3 regions of the Hydrogenophaga sp. YM1 genome follow, and region 2 is predicted to be linked to each of the others. Evidence: predicted binding sites of a transcription regulator. Region 2 holds the regulator's gene; each other region holds the start of a gene.
What was found. The regulator HrcA, encoded in region 2, represses chaperone genes, less so after heat shock. The targets are predictions, from matches to a motif close to TTAGCACTCNNNNNNNNNGAGTGCTAA.
Positions count from the first base shown of each region.

Region 1: a site for HrcA is predicted at 1,946-1,972, ahead of rpoH (RNA polymerase sigma factor RpoH). Genes of this name have one in related genera too.
Region 3: a site for HrcA is predicted at 1,989-2,015, ahead of groES (co-chaperone GroES). Genes of this name have one in related genera too.

Region 1 is NZ_CP070223.1:1,578,598-1,581,865, reverse strand. Features, by position in the region: gene JNX00_RS07585 (hypothetical protein) at 1-150, shown strand, start outside; gene pcp (pyroglutamyl-peptidase I) at 179-850, opposite strand; gene JNX00_RS07575 (DUF3014 domain-containing protein) at 894-1,772, opposite strand; gene rpoH (RNA polymerase sigma factor RpoH) at 2,005-2,964, shown strand; gene JNX00_RS07565 (7TM diverse intracellular signaling domain-containing protein) at 2,996-3,268, shown strand, end outside.
Region 2 is NZ_CP070223.1:3,461,701-3,464,968, reverse strand. Features, by position in the region: gene recN (DNA repair protein RecN) at 1-84, opposite strand, end outside; gene JNX00_RS16320 (NAD kinase) at 112-1,029, opposite strand; gene hrcA (heat-inducible transcriptional repressor HrcA) at 1,119-2,138, shown strand; tRNA gene JNX00_RS16310 (tRNA-Ile) at 2,171-2,247, shown strand; tRNA gene JNX00_RS16305 (tRNA-Arg) at 2,275-2,351, shown strand; gene greB (transcription elongation factor GreB) at 2,424-2,984, shown strand; gene JNX00_RS16295 (bifunctional (p)ppGpp synthetase/guanosine-3',5'-bis(diphosphate) 3'-pyrophosphohydrolase) at 2,985-3,268, opposite strand, start outside.
Region 3 is NZ_CP070223.1:947,389-950,656, forward strand. Features, by position in the region: gene groL (chaperonin GroEL) at 1-1,585, opposite strand, end outside; gene groES (co-chaperone GroES) at 1,623-1,913, opposite strand; gene JNX00_RS04665 (beta-propeller fold lactonase family protein) at 2,438-3,268, shown strand, end outside.

The DNA.
Region 1 (3,268 bases), 1.9 Mb from region 2:
GCCAATGGCTACGTGTTCAGGTACGGGCTGCGGCTGCTGCCGGACCTGTTCGAGGGCTTCAACCCGCTGCGCTACCGGGACGCGGTGGACAAGGAGATCGAGGTCGCCATCGACCTGCGCTCGGCCGGCTTCGGCGTCTGGCAGGCCTGAGCCGCCGGTCCACGTCAGCCGGTCCGCTTCAGTGCGTGGCGCCGGCGCCCAGCGCCCTGTCCTGCCGCTCCCGCAGCGCGCACCGCACGGCCAGCCGCAGGCCGCGGACGATGCCGTCCAAGGCCATGCTGGGCCGCCCCTGCTCGGGCAGCCAGGGCACGTGCACGAAGCCCCCGCGCGCGTGGCGCAGGCCGCGGCGCGTCGCCAGCGCGTGCATGAGGCCGTAGAACACGTGGTTGCAGACGAAGGTGCCGGCGGTCTGCGAGACCTCGGCGGCGATGCCGGCCGCCTGCAGCTCGGCCAGCATGGTTTTGATCGGCAGGCCCGTGAAGTAGGCGGCGGGCGCGCCGGGCCGCACCGGCGCGTCGATGGGCTGCGCGCCCGCGTTGTCGGCGATGGGCGCGTCGTCCAGGTTGATGGCCACGCGCTCCAGCGAGAGGGCGCCACGCCCGCCGGCCTGCCCCACGCAGATGACCAGCGCGGGCCGGTGTTCGTCGAGCAGGGCCGTGAGGCGCCGCAGCGATTCGCCGAACACGGTGGGCAGTTGCGCCGCCACCACCGTGTGGTCCAGCAGGCGCTCGCCGTGCAGGGCCTGCACGGCCAGCCAGCTCGGGTTCACGCTCGCGCCATCGAAGGGGTCGAAGCCGGTGAGCAGGACCGTCGTCGACGGCGCGGAGGGCGGGCTGGGGAGGGCGGGCATCGCGCCAATCTACCGCAGGCGCCGCCGCCCAGGCCCCCGTCGCTCAGCGCCGCGCGACGCGGCCGCGCAGGTCCACCAGCTTGGCCTGCAGGCGGCGCTGGTTGTCCGCGCCCATGCGCAGCAGGATCTTCTGCCCGGCCGACAGGGCCTCCAGCTGCGGGTCGGCGTACTCGTAGCGCACCCAGGGCCGGGTGGACGGCACCTCGCCCTTCACCTGCACCAGCGCCACGGCTGGTGGCGCGGCGGGCACGGGCGTGGCGATGAGCTGGTCCAGCACCTGCACCAGGCGGTCGTTGAAGTAGCGGCCCGGAAAGCCCAGCTCCTCGTACGCCTGCTGGAACAGCGGGTAGAGGCGGCGGTACAGCGCCACGGCCCGGCCCGTGTCCACCGACTCGGCGAACTGCACGAAGGGCGTGTAGCGCGCGCTGTTGTCCGGAGCGATGGTTTCGCTGGCGCCATCGGCTGCCTTGGTCGAGGCAAAGCGCCCGGGGGTGGGGGTCACGGGCCACATCAGCACGGGCGCGTGCGAACGCCCCAGGTTGTCCACCGTGGCCACGGCGCGCTTGACGAAGCCGTCGAGCTGCAGGAAACGCAGCGCGTTCGGGCGGCCGAGCAGCTCGGCGAGGTGATCGCTCACGTAAGGGTCGGCGTCGGCCAGCGCGGGCAAGGGCGCGGGCGGGGCGCTGGGTTCGGCCGCCGGGGGCTCCACCGGGTGCTGGATGGCGGGCGGCGCCGCGGGGGCCGGTTCGGCGGGCGCGGGCGGGGCGGATGGGGCGACGGCCACCGGCGGCTCCACCGGGGCGGGGACCTGCCGGTCCTGGTAGTACCGCCAGCCGAAGTAGCCGGCGGCGGCCAGCGCCACGGCGGCCGCCAGGATGATGGGAAGGTGGGAGGATTCGTCTCGTTCGGGTTCGCGTGTCATGGCCTCGTCGTCTCCGGCAAGCTGGGGAGGCGGTCCATCCTACACCCCGGGGTTCTGCCGCACCACCGCGCAGGCTCCAGGCCGGAAATCATCGAAAAAGTTCTTATAAATCAAAAACTTACAAGAACCTAGATCATCGCCATCTGTTTCACCGGGGGCATGGAACTTCCGATTTAGCACTCCCTCCAACCGAGTGCTAATATTCTTGTCCGATACCCCGAGGAGGTCATCCATGTCCCATTCGCTGATTCCTGTGGCCGCTGCGCCGAGCAGCGATCTGGCCGTGGCCGGGTCCTGGTCGAACCGCTCGCTCACGCTGCCGCCGCTGGGCAATCTGGACGCCTACATTTCCGCCGTGAACCGCCTGCCCCTGCTCAGCCTGGAGGAGGAACAGGACGCGGCGCGCCGCCTGCGCGACCACAACGACCTGGACGCCGCCGGGCGCCTGGTCCTGTCGCACCTGCGGTTGGTCGTCTCCATCTCCCGCCAGTACCTGGGCTATGGCCTGCCGCACGGCGACCTGATCCAGGAAGGCAACGTGGGCCTGATGAAGGCCGTCAAGCGCTTCGACCCTGAGCAGGGCGTGCGTCTGGTGAGCTACGCCATCCACTGGATCAAGGCCGAGATCCACGAGTACATCCTGAAGAACTGGCGCATGGTCAAGCTGGCCACGACCAAGGCCCAGCGCAAGCTGTTCTTCAACCTGCGCTCGCGCAAGCAGGGCCTGCGCGCCGAAGCCGCCGACGGCGACACCCACCGCGAGGTGCTGAGCGACGCCGAAGTGGGCCTGGTGGCGCGTGAACTGAACGTCAAGCCCGACGAGGTGCGCGAGATGGAAACGCGCCTGGCCGGCGGCGACGTCGTGTTGGACCCGGGCCCGGGTGACGACGGCGAAGAGGCGTTCGGCCCCATCGCCTACCTGGCCGACCAAACGCAAGAGCCCACGGCGGTGCTGGAATCGGCCCAGCGCGACCGGCTCGCCACCGAAGGCGTGGCGCAGGCCATGGGCGAGCTGGACGAGCGCTCGCGCCGCATCGTGAGCGAGCGCTGGCTCAAGGTGAACGACGACGGCTCGGGTGGCATGACCCTGCACGAACTGGCCGCCGAGTACGGCGTGAGCGCCGAGCGCATCCGTCAGATCGAGGTGGCGGCCATGAAAAAGATGCGCAAGGCGCTCGCCGCCTACGCCTGATCCGGCCGGCGCGACGGCACAATCGCGCCCCATGCCTTTCTTTGCTCCCGTAGGGCGGCGCCTGCGCGCCGCCCTGGGCCTTTGCCTGGCCCTGCTCTGCCTCCCCGCCTTCGCCACTGACGCGGCCCCCTCCGATCCCGCGCCCATCGCGCTGGACGCGCGCCGGGCCACCATTTCCCTGGACGGCCGCAGCCAGCAGCTGCTGGACCCGACCGGCGCCTTGGGCATCGATGAGATCGCGGCGGGCCCCCCCGGCCTGAGCTGGCGCCTGCGCGGCGCGGACGAGCGCGTGGTGCTGTCGGGC
Region 2 (3,268 bases):
GAGCACGCCGAAGCCGCTGGCCAGTTCCAGGTCCAGCGAGGTGACGATGACGAAGTCGCGCAGGACGATGCGTCGAAGGCTCATGGCAGGGAGTGGGTGAATCGGGCCGCGTCAGGCGCCCTCGTTCCAGTGCAGCTTGCGGCGCAGGGTGTCGAAGTAGTTCCAGCCGACCGGGTGCAGCAGGCGCAGCGCGTGTTCCGAGCGCTTCACGACGATGCGGTCGCCGTGCAACAGGCTCGTGAACGTCTGCATGTCGAAGTTCGCGCTGGCGTCGCGCCCGTTGACGAGCTCCAGGGCGATCTCGCAATGCGCGGGCAGTACCACGGGGCGGTTGGACAGGGTGTGCGGCGCGATCGGCACCATCACCCAGCCGCCGATGCTCGGGTGCAGCAGCGGCCCGCCGGCCGACAGCGCGTAGGCGGTGGAGCCGGTGGGCGAGGCGATGATCAGGCCGTCGGCGCGCTGGTTGGCCACGAAGCGGCCGTCGACTTCCACGCGCAACTCGATCATGCTGGCCACGGCGCCGCGGTTGACGACCACGTCGTTGAGCGCGGTGGCCTCATAGACGCAATGGCCGTCGCGCCAAACGCTGGCCGCCATCAGGGCGCGCGCCTCTTCCTGGTAGTCGCCGCGCAGGATGGGGCACAGGGCCTCGCGGTAGTCCTCGAAGGCGATGTCGGTGATGAAGCCGAGCCGGCCCTGGTTGATGCCCACCAGCGGCACGCCCTGGCGCGCCATCTGCCGGCCGATGCCCAGCAGGGTGCCGTCGCCCCCGACCACCAGCGCGAGCTGGGCGTGCCGGCCGATGCCGGGCACGTCGAGCGAGGGGTAGTCCGTCAGCCCCGTGTTCTGCGCGGTCTGCTGCTCCAGAGAGACCTCGCAGCCCTGGGCGTGCAGGAACTGGGCGATCTCTTCGACCACATGGCGGGCGCCCGGCGCCTGGTACTTGCCCACGATGACCACGTGGACGAAGCGCAAGGGGCGTTTCGCGGCGGGTGTCGTGGCGCGGGGATGCAGCGGGGCATTCATGCGCAAATTACATCACACGGTGTCGTGTGCGAAGGGGGTTGCGCCGCACCGCAGCGCGCGCCGCCGGGGCTTTCCTTAGAATGGTTCGGATGATGGACGATCGCGCTAAGTTGCTGCTCAAGGCGCTGGTGGAGCGCTACATCGCCGACGGGCAACCGGTGGGTTCGCGCACGCTGGCCCGGGCCGCCGGGCTGGAACTGTCGCCGGCGACCATCCGCAACGTGATGAGCGACCTGGAAGAGCTGGGCCTGATCGCCAGCCCGCACACCTCGGCGGGGCGCATTCCCACGGCGCGCGGTTACCGGCTCTTCGTGGACACCATGCTCACCGTGCGGCGCGAGGAAATGATGCCGCGCGTCACCGAGTTCAGCGCGCCGGGCGCGGAATCGCCGCAGCGCGTCATCAGCCAGGCCGCGCACCTGCTGTCCAGCCTGTCGCAGTTCGTCGGCGTGGTCATGGCGCCGCGCCGCGCCTCGGTGTTCCGGCACATCGAATTCCTCAGCCTGTCCGAGCGGCGCGTGCTGGTGATCATCGTCTCGCCCGACGGCGAGGTGCAAAACCGCATCATCCAGACCCAGGCCAGTTTCACGCAGTCGCAGCTGGTCGAAGCGGCCAATTTCCTCAACACCCACTACGCGGGGCTCACCATCGAGGCCGTGCGCGAGCGCCTCACCACCGAGCTGGACGCGCTGCGCGGCGAGATCGCCGACCTGATGAAGCAGGCCGTGGACATCGGCGCGCAGCCGGCCCAGCAGGACGAGGTGGTGGTCGCCGGCGAGCGCAACCTGCTGTCGGTGAGCGAGTTCAGCAGCGACCTGGGCAACCTGCGCCGCCTGTTCGACCTGTTCGAGCAGAAGACCCAGCTCATGCGCCTGCTCGACGTCTCCACGCAGGCCGACGGCGTGCGCATCTACATCGGCGGTGAAAGCCAGGTGGTGCCGTACGAAGACCTGTCGGTGGTGACGGCGCCCTACGAGGTGGACGGCCAGGTCGTCGGCACCCTGGGCGTGATCGGGCCGCAGCGAATGCCCTACGACCGCATGATCCAGATCGTCGACGTGACGGCCAAGCTGGTGAGCAATGCGCTGAGCCATACCAAGCAGGGGTAGGTGCGCAGGGGGCGCCCTACAATCCCGCGCTCGGGCCGTTAGCTCAGTTGGTCAGAGCAGAGGACTCATAATCCTTTGGTCGTTGGTTCAAGCCCAACACGGCCTACCAAAAAAGCCTGCTATACTGCGAGGCTTCGCGGCTGTAGCTCAGTTGGATAGAGTACTTGGCTACGAACCAAGGGGTCGTGGGTTCGAATCCTGCCAGCCGCGCCACTACTGAAAGCCCGCAGCCACAAGCTGCGGGCTTTTCTCTTTCTGGTGCCTCTTTCGCGCGTACCCGTCACCATGAGCAAGGCATTCACCCGCGAATCCGATTCGGACGACGATGACGATGGCGTCGGCGCGCCGGCCACACCAGGCGGCAAGAACTACCTCACGCGCACGGGCTACGAGCGCCTGCGCCGAGAGCTCCTGGGCCTGATGGACGAGGAGCGGCCGAAGGTGGTCGAGGCCGTGCACTGGGCCGCCAAGAACGGCGACCGCTCGGAGAACGGGGACTACCTGTATGGCAAGAAGCGCCTGCGCGAGATCGACCGGCGCATCCGCTTTCTTACCAAGCGCCTGGAGATCGCCGAGGTGGTGGATCCCTCCGCGCACCACGGCAGCGACCAGGTGTTCTTCGGCGCCACCGTCACTTACGCGGATGGGTCGGGGCGCGAGACCACCATCACCATCATCGGCATCGACGAGGCCGACAGCACGCAAGGGCAGGTGAGCTGGGTGGCCCCCGTTTCACGCGCCCTGCTCAAGGCCCGCGTCGGCGACGTGGTCAAACTCGCCGTGCCGGGCGGTGTGCAGGAGCTCGAGGTGCTGGACGTGAGCTACCCGGCGCCCACTGCCGCCTGATCAGGCCTTGGCCGCGGCCTTGTAGCGTTGGGCCTTGATGACCGAGGGCGTGCGCTTGAGGCTGCGCAGCACGTCGGCCAGGTGCTGGCGGTCGCGCACCGCCACCGAGAAGCGGATGTCCGTGGCGGTCTGCGCGGGTTCGTCGCCCATGTCCACGTGGGTGATGTCGGCCTCGGCCGCGGCGATGCTTGAGGCCACGCGCGCCAGCACGCCTTTGCCATTGGCCACGGTGACGATCACGGTGGTGTCGAAGGAGCGCACCGGTTCGTCGGCCCATTCCACCT
Region 3 (3,268 bases), 2.2 Mb from region 2:
CGTCTTCCTTCGGCGCCTCGGCGACCATGCACTCGGTCGTGAGCATCAGCGAAGCGACGGACGCGGCGTTCTGCAGCGCGGTGCGGGTCACCTTGGTCGGGTCCAGGATGCCCATCTCGATCATGTCGCCGTAGGTGTCGTTGGCGGCGTTGAAGCCGTAGTTACCTTTGCCACCCAGCACGGCGTTGATCACCACGCTCGGCTCGCCGCCGGCGTTGGCCACGATCTCGCGCAGCGGGGCTTCGATGGCCTTGAGGATCAGCTTGATGCCGGCGTCCTGGTCGGCGTTGTCGCCCTTGATGGCGCCAGCGGCCTGGCGGGCGCGCAGCAGTGCCACGCCGCCACCGGCCACGATGCCTTCTTCCACGGCGGCACGGGTGGCGTGCAGCGCGTCTTCCACGCGGGCCTTTTTCTCCTTCATCTCGACCTCGGTGGCAGCGCCGACCTTGATCACGGCCACGCCGCCGGCCAGCTTGGCCACGCGCTCTTGCAGCTTCTCGCGGTCGTAGTCGCTGGTGGCTTCCTCGATCTGGATGCGGATCTGCTTGACGCGGGCCTCGATGTCGGCCGCGGCGCCGGCGCCGTCGATGATGGTGGTGTTTTCCTTGCCCACTTCGATGCGCTTGGCCTGGCCCAGGTCGGCCAGGGTCACCTTCTCGAGCGTCAGGCCCACTTCTTCAGCGATGACCTTGCCGCCGGTGAGGATGGCGATGTCTTCCAGCATGGCCTTGCGGCGGTCGCCGAAGCCCGGCGCCTTGACGGCCACAACCTTCAGGATGCCGCGGATGGTGTTGACCACCAGGGTCGCCAGGGCTTCGCCCTCGACTTCCTCGGCGATGATCAGCAGCGGACGGCCGGCCTTGGCGACTTGCTCCAGCACGGGCAGCAGGTCGCGGATGTTGCTGATCTTCTTGTCGAAGAGCAGAACGAAGGGGTTGTCCAGCAGGGCGGCCTGCTTCTCGGGGTTGTTGATGAAGTAGGGCGACAGGTAGCCGCGGTCGAACTGCATGCCTTCGACGACGTCGAGTTCGTTGTCCAGCGACTTGCCGTCTTCCACGGTGATCACGCCTTCCTTGCCGACCTTGTCCATGGCGTCGGCAATGATCTTGCCGATGGACTCGTCGGAGTTGGCGGAGATGGCGCCGACCTGGGCGATTTCCTTGCTGGTGGTGGTGGCCTTGGAGGCCTTCTTCAGCTGCTCGGTCAGGGCCACGACGGCCTTGTCGATGCCGCGCTTGAGGTCCATGGGGTTCATGCCGGCGGCCACGTACTTCATGCCTTCGCGCACGATGGCCTGGGCCAGCACGGTGGCGGTGGTGGTGCCGTCACCGGCGTTGTCGCTGGTCTTGGAAGCGACTTCCTTGACCATCTGCGCGCCCATGTTCTGGAGCTTGTCTTTCAGTTCGATCTCTTTGGCGACCGAGACACCGTCCTTGGTGACGGTGGGGGCGCCGAACGAGCGCTCGAGCACCACGTTGCGGCCTTTGGGGCCCAGGGTCACTTTGACGGCGTTGGCCAGGATGTTCACACCCTCGACCATGCGCGCACGGGCGTCACCGCCGAAAACCACGTCTTTTGCTGCCATGTTTGGCTCCTTCAGTACGAATCAGGGGGGAGGGGAATTACTTCACGACGACCGCGAACAGGTCGTCTTCCTTCATGACGAGCAGCTCGTCGCCGTCGACCTTGACGGTCTGGCCGCTGTACTTGCCGAACAGCACGCGGTCGCCCACCTTGACGGTCAGGGCGCGGACTTTGCCGTCGTCACCGGTCTTGCCCGGGCCCACGGCCAGGACTTCGCCCTGATCGGGCTTCTCGGCAGCGGCGTCGGGGATGACGATGCCCGAGGCGGTCTTGGTTTCGCTGTCGACGCGCTTGACGACCACGCGGTCGCCGAGAGGCTGAAGTTTCATTGCATCTCCTGAATGGAAAAGAGGGCTAGGGGAAAAAGGGGGCCCCGGCTTGGAACCGGGACACGGGCGCGGATGTTAGCACTCGGCGCCAGCGAGTGCTAATGATAAGGGCGGGCGTGACGGTTTCAAGAACCGTCCGCGCCGCCCGGGCGGCTGCGGAAACGTCACTTCGCCGCGAAGAATGACCCACGCGAGGTGCGGGCCGATCCGGGCCGACTGGACGATTCGACCCCGGTGCCAGGCTGGCGTCGACACCGCGCCTGGGCAAGGCGAGGTTCACGGACTGGGTGGCAGCACAGGCAGCGGCCTGAGCCGGGCGTTCCGAACGCGCCTACGCATCCGGCTGCGTTGCCCCGACCGCACACCTGTGCGCCGCATGGGTGCCCCCCGCTCTGACCAACGCCCTTGCCCCGCAGGGGCTTCCCGGCGATTCAAGCCCTTACACTTTGTATCTTTCTTTAGGCAAGTCGTTTCTGCGCAGGCATTAAGCGGCTCGTTCGTCCGCCCCGTCGCCGGAAACTTCAATGCCCTCACCCTCTGTCCTTTCTGGCGGCGCGCTGCCTGCGCGCGCGCCTTGGATGCCACCGTTTGCTGTGGCCATGCTGGCGCTTGCGCTCACGGCATGTGGTGGCGACAGCCGCACACCGTACCCCGCTGCGGCGCCACAGACGGTCAGGGTACAAGTGCAGGGCTTGAAAGGTTCGGGTCTCACGCTGCAGAACAACCTGGGCGATGACCTTGTCATTTCGGCAGACGGCACCACCTCGTTCTCCACGGCCGTGGCCGTGGGCGCGTCCTATCAGGTCAGCGTCAAAGCGCCGCCGGAGATGCCTCCACAGACGTGTACCGTGAGCGGCGGTGCAGGCCAGGTGGCTGATGGGGTATCGCCCACCGTTTCCGTGACGTGCAACCGGCCGCCGCACTTCGCCTTTGCCACTTTCTTGTCGGCGACCAAGGTTCTCACGGTCGATGATGTGACGGGGGATCTGACCCTGACCGGCTTTTCGGTCTCGCAAGGCGGCATATTCGGCGGCACTCTCGCACCGAGCGGTCGATTCCTTTACCTGGCGGATGTGGTCACCAATACCGTGCGCTCATACGCCATCGACATGGATACGGGCGAGCTGACGCCGTTGCCTGGCTCTCCCACCGCAACCGGGCAGTCTCAGCCTCAAGCCATGGCCATGTCGCGGAATGGGAAATATCTCTATGCGGCCAATCGAGCAAGCAACACCCTCAGCGTCTTGGCAGTGAACACCGCTACGGGCGCGCTCACGCTGCAAGGCACAGTGCCAACAGGCACGTACCCCTTGGCTGTGCAGATGACGCCGGATGGCCAGTTCATGTACGTGGCC